DNA from 4 places in the Halomonas hibernica genome. Region 1 is predicted to be linked to each of the others. Evidence: predicted binding sites of a transcription regulator. Region 1 holds the regulator's gene; each other region holds the start of a gene.
The links. The regulator LexA, encoded in region 1, represses DNA repair genes until DNA is damaged. The targets are predictions, from matches to a motif close to TACTGTNTANNTANACAGTA.

Region 1 (4,213 bases):
GCTGGGAAGTCATCCATGTAGCCAAGCCCACGTGCAATGCTCACCATGCGCTCCATGGATCGTCCCATCAAACTGACCCGACGGCCGCATTGATGAGCCGCCCGGCCAATGGCCAGTACGCGTGCAAGGTTGCTTGCAAAACAGGAGACCACGACGCGGCCCTTGCATTCCTTCAGGCTTTTAGCCAGCGCTTTAGCCACATCGCCTTCACTGCTGGAGTGGCCAGGCAGAGGGGCATTGGTTGAATCACCTACTACTAAATCAATCGGGGCAAGCGCTCGAAAGTGCGCCGCGTTAATGGGCGTGCCAATCAGCGGCTCTGGGTCCAGCTTCCAATCCCCTGTGTGCATTATGCGGTAGTCGCCCATCACGATGACCAGCGCGCAGCTTTCAGGGATCGAATGGGTAACCGGCAAATAGCGCACCGAAAAGGGCGCCGTTTCCATTGCTTCGCCCGGCTCGATGATCTTAATCGCGGCGCTACTTAGCTGGTGTTCAGCGAATTTCGCGCGTAAGAGGCCTGCCGCAAGTGGGGTGGCATAGATAGGGCAGTTCCACTTGGGCCATAACCAGGCAACCGCGCCAATGTGATCTTCATGTCCATGCGTTATAAATAACGCTTGGGGCGTTATGTTCAGTGCCTCGGCGGTGCCCAGGTTAGGTACCTGAAGGGGCGAGTTAGGCAAATCCTGGCGAATCATCATGCCGCAGTCGACCGCGATCCAGTGATCGTCGTATCCATACAGCGTTAGATTCATGCCGATTTCACCACACCCACCCAGCGGCAGTAGGCGCAGAGGTGGGCGGCGGCGAGGACGAAGTTGAACGCGTGGTGGATGCATCGGTTATGAAAAGCCTAAAAAGTAATGCCTTAACTATACGGGAAGGCAGGGGCGGCTAACAATGACCCCCGACATTAGATAACGGTGCTTCGTTAATAGGGTTCCGGTACACTAGGCAGCCGTTATTTACGGCGTCGCTATTTAGCCGCGGTTTGCGGCGCCGTTGCACTATGCCAATAGACGATGCCAATAGTGGTTTGTCATTTGTATTTCGTAGGTCGTCAAGAGTACTTCACATGTCTCATTATTACCGTTTAGTCGTTTCCTGCCCCGATCAGGTGGGTATTGTTGCCCGTGTGTCTGGATTTATTGCTCAACAAGGCGGCTCTATCACCGAGGCCAGTCAGCATTCTGACTTGCAAACGGGCCGCTTTTTTATGCGTTATGAGATATTGGCCGATTCGCTTGGCATGTCCGTTGAAACATTACGCAGCGCCTTTGAGCCAATTGCTCAAGAGTTTTCCATGCAGTGGGCGCTAATGGATACTCAAAAGCGTCGGCGCGTCATCCTCATGGTCTCCCGTGAGTCTCACTGCCTGGTGGATTTACTTTACCGTTGGCAGGCAGGTGAGCTGGATTGTGATATCGCCGGTGTGATTTCTAATCACGAAGACATGCGCTCAATCGCTGAGTGGTACGGTATTCCTTATCACCATGTGCCGGTGGACCCGAATAATAAGGAAGAGTCGTTTACTCAGGTGCAGGAGCTTATTGATAACGCGCGAGCGGACTGTATTGTATTGGCGCGCTATATGCAGATTCTGCCCCCGTCGTTGTGTGAGCGCTATGCTGGACAGGTAATTAATATTCACCACAGCTTCTTGCCTTCATTTGCTGGCGCCAAGCCTTACCATCAGGCTTATGAGCGCGGCGTAAAGCTAATTGGCGCGACGTGCCACTACGTGACGGAGGAATTGGATGCCGGGCCGATTATTGAGCAGGATATTCATCGTGTGAGCCATTGCCATACGCCAACCGACCTGGTTCGCTTTGGGCGCGATGTAGAAAAAGCCGTATTGGCGCGAGGCCTGCGCTGGCATCTGGAGGACCGCGTTTTGATCCACGGCAATAAGACCGTTGTCTTTAGCTAAGCGTTTTAAAAACTGTTTAAGCTGAACCAGTAGCAAAACAAGGGGGTGGCCATGAAAATGGCCACCCCCTTGATGCTTTTAAAAACCGATTTTACGCAAACGGCTTATTAGCCTAGCGCTTGGCCATTACCGCCACGGATGACGCCTACACCTACGCCTTCAATATCCAGGGATTGGGTTCGCAGGTCGATTTCAATCGGTGCAAAATCAGCGTTTTCCGCAATCAGCATGACCTGGTGCCCTTGGCGTTGAAAGCGTTTTACGGTGACTTCATCTTCCAGCCGCGCAACGACGATTTGCCCGTCACGTACACGATCAGTGCGGTGCACCGCCAGTAAATCGCCTTCCAGGATGCCCACATCCTTCATGGATAAACCGCGTACCCGCAGGAGGTAGTCGGCTTTAGGGGTGAAATATTCCGCGGGTAGCGGGCAGTAACGGTCAATATGCTCCGCTGCAAGGATCGGGCTGCCAGCGGCCACTTCACCAATAACTGGCAAGCCCATCGGCGGAAGATCATTGCTGTTGGCTGCAACGGTGGCGGGTAATTCGCTAACGTCCTGAGCTTCCTGGTTGGGGAGGCGAATCCCCCGCGACGTATTGCGAATAATCCGGATAACGCCTTTACGCTCAAGAGCACGTAAATGCTCTTCAGCGGCATTGGGGGATTTAAAGCCCAAGGCCTTGGCAATTTCGGCGCGGGTGGGAGGGTAGCCGAATTCACCCATGGTTTTTACTATAAAATCAAAAACATGTTGCTGACGTGCTGTGAGTGGCCGCGACATACCAAACTCCATAAACAATAAAAGACAGTCGGTATCTGTCTGCTTGATCAGTATGTGTTTAAGTATACAGTATGTTGCTCTATCCAGTACATGGTTAAAAAAGCAGCTTGTTAAAACACTGTCTGTGAGCGGTAAGACGTTTGAATTAACGCTAATGCGCAGGGTAGCCAAATAAAAAAAACGGTGAATAAGGGTGATTGAGCCTGATTAAGATATGACTTACTATTCTGGCATGTTTTAAACACTCGTTTCTCCGGAGGCCATAATGGCACAATCTGACACGGTGTCACGCATTCTGGATACCGCTGAGGTGCTGTTTGCAGAGCGTGGCTTTGCTGAAACGTCACTGCGTAACATTACCAGTAAAGCGCGAGTAAACCTGGCGGCTGTTAATTATCATTTTGGTTCCAAGAAAGCCCTTATCCAAGCCGTATTCTCACGCTATCTAGACCCGTTTACTCAGCGTTTTCATGGTGCGCTCGATGAGCTTGAAGCCCACTATGCCGATCGCGCCATCCCCCTGGAAGAGCTGCTTGAAACAATGGCCACCACGGTGCTGGCAGTGCCTGCTGAACGGGATAGTTTGAAAGTCTTCATGCGCTTATTGGGGTTAGCCTATAGCCAAGCGCAAGGGCATTTACGGCGCCATATTCAAGAGCAATATGGGGATGTGTTTACCCGCTTTACCGGGCTTGTGCGTAAGGCGACCCCTGATTTACCCGATGCCGAGCGTTTTTGGCGGCTGCACTTTATGTTGGGTACGGTCATTTTCACCTTGTCGGGGCTGGATGCGCTACGTGATATCGCCTCCAAGGATTATCAGGAGCAGGTGACTGTGCGTGATTTAGTGCGACGCTTGCGCCCTGTGGTCGTTGCCGCCATGAATGCTCCACTGCCGCAAGAGGTTGAAGGAGCGCAGCATGCGAACGCCCCTGTTAGCTGAGTTGCCACCTAAAAAAGACGGCTGGATCGAAATTGATACCGGCGCACAAATCCTGCGCTGGTGGCAGGGTCAAACACCAGACTTTGAGTGCGCTATCTCTACTGGACGCGCTGGCGTTGGCCAGCAAGAAGGAAGTGGCCAAACGCCGCATGGCTGGCACTATGTTCGCGCGGCAATTGGCCATGAACAGCCGGTCAATGCCGTATTTAGAGGCAGGCGTTTTACCGGTGAAATTTTCTCAAGTGACTTGGCCGACGCTCATCCGACACGTGACTGGATTTTGACGCGTATTTTATGGCTGTGTGGGTTAGAGCGAGGATTTAACCGTGCAGGCACGGTTGACTCTCAGCGCCGCTATATTTATGTACACGGAACGCCGCCCGATCAACCGATGGGCAAACCTGCTTCACATGGCTGTGTTCGTATGCGCAACGAGGACCTGCTTTATATCTTTGAGCGTGCCGTGCCTGGAACGCCTGTTTGGCTACATGGCAGCCATCTGTAACGGCCTTACGCAGAGCCTTTTTTGACTCTGTGCGTTGATCGTCTAAA
Region 2 (4,213 bases), on a different contig from region 1:
ACCGTTGTCACCGGAATAGGCAAATCCTCAATGAGCACATCGCCTACCAACGCATCCAACTTACTCATCACCTTATTGGCGCGCATGGCACCCATCGGGCTCCAAGTCACATCCACCAGCTTTAGCACATCCAGATAATCGAGATTACAGACCCACTCGCGATACTCGGGCAGTTTGCCAGAAGCGTAGATGCCACCAATCAGGGCGCCCATGGAGCATCCCGCCACTGAAATAATCTCAAAGCCTCGTGCCTCCAGGGCTTCAATGACACCGATATGGGCATAACCGCGCGCCCCGCCACTGCCCAACACCAAAGCCACTTTTTTCCCGCTACCCGCGTGCGTCAGTTGATTCATTGGCTATTCCTATTGCTCTTGAGCCGACCGTATAACCGCTTTACACGGCTGCCTCCCAGTGGGCGGTGGCGAGTTCCGCCACAGCGGCAACCGCTTTAGATTCCAAATGCAGATGATGCCCGCCAGGCAACACATGGCGGGTCAGATCATTAACCGCCAAGCGCGCCTGCTCGGCCCAGGCACGCTTTCCTAAAATACCCTGCTCGCCTTCAATCAGTAGTACCGGCGCCTGAATACACGCTAACAGAGCCAGTACCTGCTCAGGGGTAAAGCGCACCAGAGAGGGTTTTAGCAGTCGACTATCCGTACGCATTTGTAGATAGCCATCGGCAGTTGCTTGCGTATTACGCTCAACCAACGGCATCGCCGTTACGCTATCCAGCGTGGTGACGCCACCGGCTACCCGCGCGGCAACTGCACTTTCGATATCAGCATAGCGTGGTGGGCGGGAAAGCGGGCGACGATGGGCAATAAGCCCTTTGCGCAACTGGCTGGCAGTTTCTTCCGCAGGCGTATTCAGCGCCCCCAGCCCGTCAATCAAGGTTAACCGGGCAATACGCTCTGGCATGGCGGCGGCCAGTAGGCAGGCAACCGCCGCGCCCATGGAGTGGGCCAGTAAAGATGCCTGTTCAATACCCAGCGCGTCCAGCGCATCAAGCACATCGTGGCAGTAATCCCACAACGCATAGTCGCTTCCGAAAGCGGCGTGCTGGGAGTGCCCATGGCCACGAAAATCAATGGCTACCACGCGGATATCCAGCGCATCTGCCAAAAGCGGTGCCAAGCGGCTAAAGCTTGCCGCGTTATCCAGCCAGCCGTGTAGCGCCAGCCAGACAGGTGCATCCACGCGGCCCCAGCCCAGTGCGGCCAAGCGCCCTTGCGCAAGCACCAGCGGCTGCGCGGAGTGTCGAGACGCGGGTTGGAGGGTCGGTTCACACATAGGTTGTTTTCCTGATGAAGCGGCCATCTCGTTGGCAAATAACGCGACGCCTTTAATGTTCCTGAATTCAGCGTTCAGGCAATGTCTGGATGACGGTATCAGTAACAAACGTTACCATGCCAGGCGCAATTCTTCTGTCGCTTTTACCCAACCCTTGCTAATGGTGCTGCCATGAAACCACGCCGCGATACACGCGCCCGTAACCTTGTTTTTTTTATTGCTGTTGTTAGTGCCATCGTCGTGGGGTTGTGGCTAGCGCGCTAGGCTTGCCTAATCGCCGTTCAACGCTTGCAATTTAAACCTCACGAATAAATACTGTATATACATACACATTATATTCAGTGAGGATGCCGACGATGTCGTTGCCTCCATCGACGCTCGTGCCCACCTTGCCGTTAACGTCTCAGCCGCTGCCTTTTTCATCGTTACAAGGCCGTGCGGGCTTTAGCGGCTTTCCATCACCAGCGCAGGATTATGAACCGCGTACGCTTGATCTCAACACGCGGTTAATTAAAAACCCTACCCAGACGTTCTACCTTTCCGCCGCTGGTGACAGCATGGAAGGCTGGGGGATTTTTGATGGCGACCTGCTGGTCGTTGATCGCAGCATTAAGCCTCGGCTAGGGCACATTCTGGTTGCCATGTTTGAAGAGGAAGTGCTGATTAAGCGCTACGCCCTCTACCAAAATACGCCGCATCTCTGCTCCGCGCATCCTCACTACCCGCCGCTTCCTTTGGAAGGCACCGAGTGCCAGCTATGGGGAGTAGTGCGTGCCGTCATTCATGAGTATGTCCGATGATCGGCCTGGTCGATGCCAACAACTTTTACGTCAGTTGTGAGCGTGTGTTTGATCCTGCGCTGGAAGGCAAACCGGTTGGCGTTATGTCGAACAACGACGGCTGTATCATCGCCCGCTCTGCCGAGATGAAAGCCATGGACATCCCCATGGGCATGCCATCGTTTAAGCTCGAAAGCCTGCGTAAGCGTGGTGACATTTACCTCAAGTCATCCAACTATGAGCTGTATGGCGATATGTCGGCCAGGCTGTGCCAGCTACTGCGTGATACCTGCCCAGCCGTGTCGCCGTACTCCATTGATGAAATGTTTATTTACCTGGAGGCGTTCAGCAACCAGCAGTGCCAAACCCTGGGCGAATGGCTGCGTCGGCGGATTCGGCGTCATTTAGGCCTGCCGGTATGCGTCGGGCTGGCCCCTACGCATACGCTGGCGAAGCTTGCCAACCACTTGGCCAAGCAGGCGACTCACTATCAAGGTGTGTGCCTGCTAACGGGAAAAGATGCGGCAACGACCGCCCTGCTTAAACAGACACCGGTGGGCAGCGTATGGGGCGTTGGGCGCCGGATTGCTGAGCGGTTAGCGATCAGTAATATTAATACCGCTTGGGACTTACGTGAGGCTGACCTTCGGCTACTGCGCAAACATTTTTCGGTAGTGCTGGCCCGCACGGCGCTGGAGCTGCGCGGTACGCCCTGCCTGCAGATGAATGCGCTGGATCAACCGCGCCACCGCATTATGACGTCGCGCTCATTCGGCCAATCAACCGGCAGTAAAACAGAAGTACATAACGCGTTACGCCAACATGCCCAGCGCAGCGCCGAAAAACTCCGTCAGCAGCGCAGCCTAACGCGAGCCGTGATGATTTTTTTAAACACCAACCGCCACCGCCGAGACCAACCCCAGTATTTTCCTCACACCATGGTGCCCCTGCCCTCACCCAGCGACGATACGCGCACAATTCTTGAGGCCGTTCACCAAGGGGTTGAACAGGTTTACCGACCAGGCTACCGGTTTATGAAGGCAGGTGTGATGCTATTGGACCTGGTTGATGCCGAGCAGCACCAGCTCTCGTTGCTACATCAACCGCCGCGGAACCGATACCCTTACTTAATGGCCACCCTGGATAATATCAATCAGCGCATGGGGCAAGGCACCATCAGCTTTGGCATGACGGATGCCGATGCCGCCTGGCAGCTACGCTGCGGGCACCGCTCAGGCCGCTACACCACACGCTGGGATGAGCTGATGAAGGCAGGCACTCACCCTGGTGCTATCAAGCAATCTGCTTTACGCAAGTAACCACTGCTATCTCAATTACGATCTCAACTCCTATCTCAACTACGATCTCAGGAAGAGACTCAAATCACCTGCCAAACGCCGCTGGATGAGCCGTCACTCATTGCTCAGCAACAGCGTTGGCTGGGGAGAATCCGTTAGCGTGTCGTTAACGCCTGACGCAGGCGAGGACTCAACCACTCACCCAACGCCATCATGATCAGCAGGATAGCCAACAACCACGGCCAATGAACTGAAAAGGTAACGGTAAACAGCCCTAATGCATCAGCGAAAATAACCAAAATACCCAGCGGGCTAACATAACGCACCATGGCAAGCCATAGCGTATAGGGCAGGGGCGAGAGTCCTAGCTCGTCGCGGAACGTTTCACTCTTCAGGACAAAGCCTGCCAGTATGACGGTGCCTAACCCACCCAGCGGCATCATCCAGCGTGAAGTGATGTAGTCCAGCCAGTCAAAGAAGGTCTTGCCTGCCAACGTCCAATCAGCGCCCAGGTTAAAGGAGAGCATGGCAGCGGTACTAATCAGCCAAAGAACAATCCCCGTGCTCCACGCAGCACTGCGGCGTGAGAATCCCTTGTTGTCGCAGAGCCAGGAAACGGTCGCCTCGACCATCGAAATGGACGATGTCAGCGCGGCCATGGAGAGCATGGCGAAAAACAGAATCCCAAACAGCGTACCCAGCGGCATGGCCTGGAACGCCAGCGGCAAGCTCATAAAGATAAGCCCGGGGCCTTCACCTGGGTCCATGCCATTGGCAAAAATTACCGGGAAGATCGCCAGCCCCGCCATCAAGGCAACGGCCGTATCGGCAATGGCGACG
Region 3 (4,213 bases), on a different contig from region 1:
TGCACATTGGCTAAGCGGCCCATCGGGTCAAAGGTAAGTGTGACGCGTCGCTGTACAACGCCACCGTACGCTTCGTCCAATCGATAGACGTAATCCCACTGGTTTGAATCAAACGGGGCTTCCAACAAAGGGCGGCCCATAACGTAGGTGACCTGCTCCTGCGTCATGCCCGGCTGAAGCTGGCTAACCATTTCTTCGGTTACCAGATTGCCTTGAGGGATGTCACGTTTGTAAACACCGACGTAACTACAGCCACTTACAACAGTAAGGGCAACGGAAAGCGTAATGATGCGAGTCAATTTTTGCATTTGGACCTGTTCTTCACTATCGTGGTTTCGGTCGATCATACCCGACCTAACCTGTTACTGCGAAGAGCAACCATGGCCGATCAGAACCATGAACTGCGCAAAGCCGGGCTGAAAGTGACCCTGCCGCGCGTCAAGATCCTTCAGATTCTCGAAAATGCTTCGGGTCAACACCACCTTAGCGCAGAAGAAGTGTATAAAACACTGATTGATGCGGGCGAGGATGTTGGCTTGGCAACCGTTTACCGCGTGCTGACGCAATTTGAATCAGCAGGTTTGGTAATTCGTCATAATTTTGACGGTGGCCACGCAGTCTTTGAGATGACGCAAGAAGACCATCACGACCATATGGTGTGTTTAGAAAGTGGTGAAATCATCGAGTTTCTTGATGACATCATTGAACGACGCCAGCAAGAAATTGCAGAAGAGCACGGCTACGAGCTTGTCGATCACGCTCTGGTACTTTACGTACGCCCTCGCGGGTCGGACGTAACGCGCCAGGTTAACGTGCCGATCAATAAAAAATAGGGTTTCCCGCAAAACCTGTTTTGGCCGTGATGCAAACCCTCATGCCGCTCCTTGTTACTACAGGGAGCAGCATGGGGGTATTTTGCGTGGTAGCCGTTAATTAGATAGTGATGTGAGAAAGCTCTTAATGAGGCGGGCGCTGGCTGGCATGCAGCATTTCCTGGGCATGAGCCAGTGTTTGGTCAGAGAGCGTCACTCCGCCTAGCATGCGCGCAAGCTCGCTGATGCGGCCTCGCTCGTCCAGCAAGGCCATATAGGTACGCGTAGTATCCCGCTTGGCACGCTTTTCAATATGCAGGTGCTGATGCGCCTGCGCGGCCACCTGGGGCAGGTGCGTTACGGTCATGACCTGGCCGTTCTCGCCTAACTTGCGCAGTAACTGGCCGACAATTTCCGCCGTGGCGCCTGAAATACCCACATCCACCTCGTCAAACACCAGGCTTGGAATCGTCGAGTGCGAGGCGGCCACCACCTGAATCGCCAGGCTGATACGCGAAAGCTCACCCCCAGAGGCAACTTTGGCGAGTGGGCGAGCAGGCTGGCCTGGGTTGGCGCTGATCAAAAACTGTACGCTATCCAGCCCCTCAGGCGTAGGCGTTTCACGCGAAGCAACGGCCACTTCAAAGCGCGCCTTACCCATGGCCAAAAAGGCCAGCTGCTGCTGAACTTCTTTACCCAGCCGCAGGGCAGCTTTTTGACGGGTATCGCTGATTTTCTTGGCTTCGCTGCGGTAGCGCTCACGATACTCAGCGACTTGCCCACTCAGCGCTTCAAGGTCCTCATCGCTGGCTTCCAGCTGAGCCACTTCACGTTGAAGGGTGCTATGCAGGGCGTAAATTTCTTCAGGCGCGACGTGATGCTTGCGCGCAATGCGGTGTATATCCGTCAAGCGCTCCTCCACCCACATCAGGCGCTCTGGGTCGAGCTCGGTGCTGCTGGCAAAGCGCTGCAACTCGCTTGAGGCCTCTTCCACCTGAATGCGCGCATCGCTGAGCATGGCGAGCGTATTGGCAAGTGTGCCCTTATCGCTGCCCGGTAGGGCGCTTAAGTGTGCATAAGCTTGATTAAGAAGCGACAGCGCGCCGCCGTCATCGCTGGCGCAGCAGTCGGCAGCCAACTGGGTTTCACGCAGCGTCTCTTCGGCATGCGCAAGGGTCAGTTGCTCCTCTTCAAGCGTCTGTAGTTCGCCTTCGCCCAGACCCAGCTGGTCCAGCTCTTCAACCTGGTAGCGCAGCAGTTGGCGCTTGGCTTCTACTTCACTGCCTTCTTCACTGAGCTTTTTAAGCCGTCGTCGCGCATTGCGCCATTCGTGGAAGGTTTCTGCCAGTTGCTGGCGAGCCTCCCGCAGCCCGGCATAGTCATCCAGCAGGGCCAGGTGCACCTCTTCACGCATTAACGCTTGATGGGCATGCTGGCCATGAATTTGAATGAGCTGCTCGCCAAGCGATTTTAAGTCCGAAATGGTCGCTGGCTGGCCGTTAATCCATGCTTTTGAACGTCCACTGGCGGTCACTACACGGCGCAGTAGGCATTCGTCGGTGGGGAGCTCGCGGGCCGTTAGCCACTCGGCGGCGGCGGGCAGGTGTTGAATGTCGAAACGCGCCGATAGGTCGGTGCGCTCGCAGCCGTGGCGCACGCTGCCAGCATCGGCACGCTCACCAAGGCACAGGCCCAGTGCGCCTAGGAGAATGGATTTGCCTGCGCCTGTTTCCCCCGTGATGGCCGTCATGCCGTGGGTCAGGTCAAGCTCAAGGCGGTCGACAATGGCGTAATCTTGAATCGCTAGCTGAGTAAGCATGATGCCTCCTGAGGCGGTGCGACACAGAAGCTGGATACTTATCCAATAAATGTTGTTTTATACAGTAGTCGATAACTGACTTCAATGCTCCTCTTGAGATGGCTTTTATGGCCCCCATATAGCCTCTATACGTGTTTAAGGCTGTTTTAAAACTGATTTATTGATTATTTTTTATGAGCAGTGTTGGGCAGAAAAAGCCCGAACCCTTTTGAGGAGCATGGCATGGCAAAAGAACCGCAAACTCCATTAGATGACGAACTCGCTCGCCAACAGCGTGAGGCCGATATGAGGGACCAGGAGTCTGAAGAGCGCTTGATTGATGGGGAGCTGGAAGGCCTGATTAACGACGAGGCGCCGCTTGAAGGCAGCTTCGCCGACCCGGAGGCCGATGTACTCGCCGCTCAGGTAAATGAGCTGGAGCAAAACCTGGCAGAAGCCAAGGACCAGGCGTTGCGCGCCGCCGCTGAAGCGCAGAATGTTCGCCGCCGTGCCGAACAGGAAGCAGACAAGGCGCGTAAGTTTGCCTTGGAAAAATTTGTAAAAGAGCTGCTGCCTGTGGTGGATAGCCTGGAAAAAGCGCTTGAATCCATGCAGGACGACGCCTCTGAGGCGCACCGCGAGGGCGTTTCCATGACGCTCAACATGCAGCTAGGGGTGCTCAATAAGTTTGGTGTTGAAAGCGTTGAGCCCCAAGGTGAGCCTTTTGACCCCCAGGTGCACGAAGCCATGGCGATGGTGCCGAACCCCGAACTTGAGCCCAACACCGTAATGGAAGTGATGCAGAAAGGTTACTTGCTCAATGGTCGTTTGGTTCGCCCAGCGATGGTCGTGGTCAGTCAGAAGGCAAATTAAGCCGATTTAGTGACGTAAAGCGTAAAAAAGCCCTTGAAAAGTCACTGGCGGCCCCCAGATAAAGGTCAACCCGCGGGGAAATCCCGCACACGTTTTAAGTATTGAGACAACTGAATTCGAGGTTTTTGCTATGGGACGCATTATTGGTATTGACCTGGGTACTACCAACTCTTGTGTGGCAGTACTTGATGGCGACAGTGCTAAAGTTATCGAGAATGCTGAAGGTGGCCGTACCACGCCTTCGATCATCGCTTACACCGATGACGGCGAAACTCTGGTAGGCCAGGCCGCCAAGCGCCAAGCCGTTACCAACCCGGAAAACACGCTTTACGCCATCAAGCGTCTGATCGGCCGTCGCTTTAAAGACGACGTTGTTCAGAAAGACATCAAGATGGTGCCCTACAAAATCGCTGAAGCTGACAACGGCGATGCGTGGGTAGAAGTAAAAGGTAAAAAAATGGCGCCGCCGCAAGTAAGTGCGGAAGTGCTGAAGAAAATGAAGAAAACCGCCGAAGATTACCTCGGCGAAGCGGTAACGGAAGCGGTTATCACCGTACCGGCTTACTTCAACGACAGCCAGCGTCAGGCCACTAAAGATGCAGGTCGCATCGCGGGTCTGGACGTTAAGCGTATTATCAACGAGCCGACCGCAGCCGCACTCGCCTACGGTATGGACAAGTCACGCGGTGATAAAACCATCGCCGTTTATGACTTGGGTGGCGGTACGTTC
Region 4 (4,213 bases), on a different contig from region 1:
TAAGAAATTTGAGCCGCTGCTGTTGGTGCCGATTGGTTTTGGGGGGATTCTTGCCAATATTCCCGAAGCTGGCCTTGCGATTTCAGCGCTGGACCAGGCCATTGAGGTTGGCAAGCCTGCCGTGCTTCAGCAGGTTGGTGCCGCGCTGGGCGTAATGCTGGATCCTTTGGCAGGCATTGATGCGTGGCGTGAAACGCTCAAAGTAGTTGCCCATGGTGAGGTAGCGCCAGAGCAGCTGCGTGCCGCTAAGGATATTGCGACAAGCGTCGGTTACAGCAATGGCATGCTGTATAACTTCTATTCAGTGGCCATTGCATCGGGTATCGCGCCGCTGTTGATCTTTATGGGCGTGGGCGCCATGACTGACTTTGGCCCGCTGCTTGCCAACCCTCGTACGCTGTTTCTAGGTGCTGCGGCCCAGTTTGGTATTTTCGCCACGCTGTTTGGTGCCGTTGTGCTGACCTCCATGGGCATCATGGACTTCTCGCTGAACCAGGCGGCAGCGATCGGGATTATCGGCGGCGCCGATGGGCCAACGTCTATCTATGTGTCCAGCGTGCTTGCGCCAGAGCTATTGGGTGCTATCGCGGTGGCGGCCTACGCGTACATGGCGCTGGTGCCGTTAATCCAGCCACCTATTATGCGGCTGTTAACCACTGAAAAAGAGCGTCAGATAAAAATGACGCAGCTGCGCCCCGTCTCCAGGCTGGAAAAAGTGATCTTTCCTCTCATGCTGTTGATCCTGGTCGCGCTGTTTCTACCCGACGCAGCACCGCTTCTGGGGATGTTCTGCTTTGGTAATTTGATGCGCGAATGCGGCGTGGTAGAGCGGCTTTCGGATACCGCCCAGAACGCGCTGATCAACATCGTGACAATCGTTCTAGGGCTTTCTGTTGGCTCAAAGCTGATGGCGGAAAGCTTCTTGACGGTGGAAACCCTCGGGATTCTGGGGCTGGGTATCGTGGCCTTCGGAATTGGTACCGCCGCCGGCGTGTTAATGGCCAAGCTGATGAACCTAATGAGCCGTATGCCGATTAATCCGCTGATAGGTGCTGCCGGGGTATCCGCTGTGCCTATGGCGGCGCGTGTAGCTAATAAGGTCGGTCTGGAATCCAATCCGCATAACTTCTTGTTGATGCATGCGATGGGTCCAAACGTGGCAGGGGTAATTGGTTCTGCCGTGGCTGCCGGGGTAATGATTAAATATTTGGGATAAATAGACAGGATTGACGGGGAAGCAGAAGTGCCCCATGCACGGCTTACGGTTTACACCGTAAGCCGTTTTTGGTTTAGGGGGCGGGTGCGTTTACCGGGGTAACGTCCAGCGTGCACTTTAGGCGATTTTCCAAGGGGGAAAGGTCGAACGTATGGTCGCGGGGCCAGCCAATGGTGAGCTGAACACCTTCGCCATCGTAGTTGACGTGTTCAATGGGGATGGCCTTTTCGTCGCACCAGGCGCGGGCGATCGCCTCGCTGGCAAAGGTAAGGCGTAGCGTGTAGGCGTCTCGCTCAATCACTTCACGCGTCGGTAAGGTTTCCAACGCATGGCTGATGGCTTGAGCGTAAGCCCGTGCCAGCCCGCCGGTGCCTAGTTTGGTGCCGCCAAAGTAGCGCGTCACGACACCGCCGATTTCACCCATTTGGCTGCCTTGAAGTACCTGGTACATTGGCCGGCCAGCCGTGCCGCCAGGCTCGCCATCATCGGAAAAACCAATCAGTGTTTGCTCCCCGGGCGGCCCAGCAATATAAGCCGTACAGTGATGGCTGGCATTGGGGTGAGCAGCTCTTGCCGCTTCAAGAAGTGCACTAAAAGCGGCCACATCTGGCGCATGGCATAGCCACGCCAGAAACTGGCTTTTTTCGACCTCTATCTCGGCGGTATGCCACTGCGAGGCAGCTAAATCAGGAACTTGATAACGCAATCAGTGCTCCATAAGGCCATAAGAATTGGCAGCAAGGTCGTTGGCACTATCCTGCGCCACACCCATTACCATTCCTAACACTTGAATATCGCGATTGTGCAAAAAGAGATCCGGCGCTTGGGTATCGGCAGGCCATAAATGTACGCCAAAGCGACTGATCGAGAGCTGCTTCAACGCAACAGGCTGCTGATTGATGTGAGCGACGGCGGTTTCTTCGTGGGTATCGCATTGAAAACGCCGAATAATAATGACATCTCCATCAAACAAGTTGCAATCACGCATTCGGTTGCCACGTATTTTTAGGGCGTAGGTATTGTGCCGCGTTCTGCGTGGTGCTGTTTTAAAGGCGCGTGCCGATTGAATGCCTTTAGGTGCGCAGGACGCGCTGCTCAATACGGTAGAACCGGCGTGAGTTGGTGCTGACATCGATATATTCATAGGAAATTCTCCAATGCAGCGCCCTTTCCCTAGGCGTTTAGTAGTGGCAAGCCAGCAGGTTGCTGGCATGTCTTTTCATACAGTGTTTTAGTATACAGCTGTTTTTACATACAGTGGTAGTGCTGTTTTTATCCAGTGCCTTTGGCTATTCAAAATGCTGGTTCCGTCAGCACGCTTGGTGCATTCTCACGGCCGCTGCGATTGGCTGGAGATAACCTGGCTTTCCGTGTAGAGTTTTGGCTAACTATCAACCTGTTGGGAGACACCTTTGAGCCTGTGCCTGCAAGCACGACAACTAGCCTGCGAGCGTGATGGGCGCTGGCTATTTGAAGGGCTCGATCTCACGATTCGCAGCGGTGACATTGTTCGAATTGAAGGCCCCAATGGCAGCGGCAAGACCACACTGTTAAAGCTGCTGGCAGGTCAACTGAGTGATTACCAAGGCGAGCTTTTCTGGAACGGCGCGCCACTTCGCAAGGTGCGTGAACATTATCTGGCCAACCTGCTGTATCTGGGACATTCGCCAGGCATCAAGGCTGGGCTTTCACCGCTTGAAAACCTGGCCTGGTACCAGGCGCTAAGCGGCGAGCGGGGTAATGAATCGCAGCGCCTGAGCGCTTTGGAGCAAGTAGGGCTTGGCGGTTTTGAGGACGTATTGGCCGGCCAGCTGTCGGCGGGTCAGCAGCGCCGTGTGGCGCTGGCCCGGTTAACGCTGACGCGCCGTCCACTCTGGGTGCTTGACGAGCCGTTTTCCGCCATTGACCACCAAGGCGTAGCCGCGCTTGAAGCGCAGCTTTCAGCTCATGCTCAAGCCGGGGGAAGCATTCTGGTAACCACTCACCATGGGCTGAATGCTTCGCCCGCCGCTCGCTGTATTCAACTGGGGTAGACAATGACGCAGGGGCAGAAGGCGACCACTACACTACTTGAAACGCCAGTGCCGGGCGGGCTGTGGATTGCCTTTACCGCCACCCTGAAGCGTGATGTAACACTGATGTTCAGACGCCGCGGCGAGCTGCTCAATCCGCTGGTCTTCTTCGCGCTGGTGATAACGCTGTTCCCAATCGGCATTTCACCCGACCGCGCCGTGCTTGCGCTGATCGCGCCAGGTCTTTTGTGGGTAGCGGCGCTTCTGGCGGCGCTTTTGTCGCTGGATAGCCTGTTTCGCACCGATTATGACGACGGCAGCCTTGAGCAGATGCTGCTCGCGCCTCAGCCGCTAGTCGCGCTTAGCATGGCCAAGGTACTTGCCCACTGGTTGTTGACCGGGCTGCCGCTGGCACTGGTCGCGCCGCTTCTAGGTGTGACGCTGGCCCTGCCTCCGGGCAGCTATGTGGTGCTTGCGCTTTCGCTTTTGCTGGGCAGCGCCAGTTTGAGCCTGCTTGGCGCGATTGGTGCGGCGTTGACCGTCGGTATCGCGCGAGGCGGTGTACTGCTGTCGCTGCTTATACTGCCGCTGTATATACCGGTGCTTATTTTTGGGGTTGGGGCGGTGCAGGCTGCTGTCATCGGTGAAGGTGTCGCGGCGCACCTGGCCATGCTCGGGGCCCTGCTGGCCGCGTCGCTACTGTTGGCTCCCTGGGCGATTGCCGCCTCGCTACGCATCAGTATCAACGGTTGAGGACAGAACACGCCATGTGGACCTTTATTCATAAATGGGGCTCGCCCAAATGGTTTTATGTAATGAGCGCAAAGGTGCAGCCTTGGTGTTGGGCAGTCTCCCTGATACTCATTGCGACCGGTACGGTATGGGGGTTAGCCTTTGCACCCACCGAGGTGAATCAGGGGCAGGGCGATAGTTTCAGGATTATTTATGTCCACGTGCCCGCCGCCTTTCTTGCCCAGTCGGTGTT

Region 2: a site for LexA is predicted at 1,610-1,629, ahead of FKN99_RS06680 (LexA family protein). Genes of this name have one in related genera too.
Region 3: a site for LexA is predicted at 2,679-2,698, ahead of recN (DNA repair protein RecN). Genes of this name have one in related genera too.
Region 4: a site for LexA is predicted at 2,457-2,476, ahead of FKN99_RS15310 (LexA family protein). Genes of this name have one in related genera too.

The regions. Positions count from the first base shown of each region.
Region 1 is NZ_VIFN01000009.1:109,704-113,916, forward strand. It holds gene FKN99_RS13895 (ribonuclease J) at 1-758, opposite strand, end outside; gene purU (formyltetrahydrofolate deformylase) at 1,079-1,933, shown strand; gene lexA (transcriptional repressor LexA) at 2,041-2,718, opposite strand; gene FKN99_RS13910 (TetR/AcrR family transcriptional regulator) at 2,984-3,661, shown strand; gene FKN99_RS13915 (L,D-transpeptidase) at 3,639-4,166, shown strand.
Region 2 is NZ_VIFN01000003.1:137,333-141,545, forward strand. It holds gene FKN99_RS06670 (patatin-like phospholipase family protein) at 1-356, opposite strand, end outside; gene FKN99_RS06675 (alpha/beta fold hydrolase) at 397-1,296, opposite strand; gene FKN99_RS06680 (LexA family protein) at 1,653-2,096, shown strand; gene FKN99_RS06685 (Y-family DNA polymerase) at 2,093-3,394, shown strand; gene FKN99_RS06690 (sodium-dependent transporter) at 3,529-4,213, opposite strand, start outside.
Region 3 is NZ_VIFN01000005.1:52,333-56,545, reverse strand. It holds gene FKN99_RS09330 (outer membrane protein assembly factor BamE) at 1-308, opposite strand, end outside; gene fur (ferric iron uptake transcriptional regulator) at 381-833, shown strand; gene recN (DNA repair protein RecN) at 958-2,631, opposite strand; gene grpE (nucleotide exchange factor GrpE) at 2,854-3,483, shown strand; gene dnaK (molecular chaperone DnaK) at 3,614-4,213, shown strand, end outside.
Region 4 is NZ_VIFN01000012.1:62,695-66,907, forward strand. It holds gene FKN99_RS15300 (sodium ion-translocating decarboxylase subunit beta) at 1-1,216, shown strand, start outside; gene FKN99_RS15305 (IMPACT family protein) at 1,290-1,922, opposite strand; gene FKN99_RS15310 (LexA family protein) at 1,923-2,360, opposite strand; gene ccmA (cytochrome c biogenesis heme-transporting ATPase CcmA) at 2,629-3,249, shown strand; gene ccmB (heme exporter protein CcmB) at 3,253-3,981, shown strand; gene FKN99_RS15325 (heme ABC transporter permease) at 3,996-4,213, shown strand, end outside.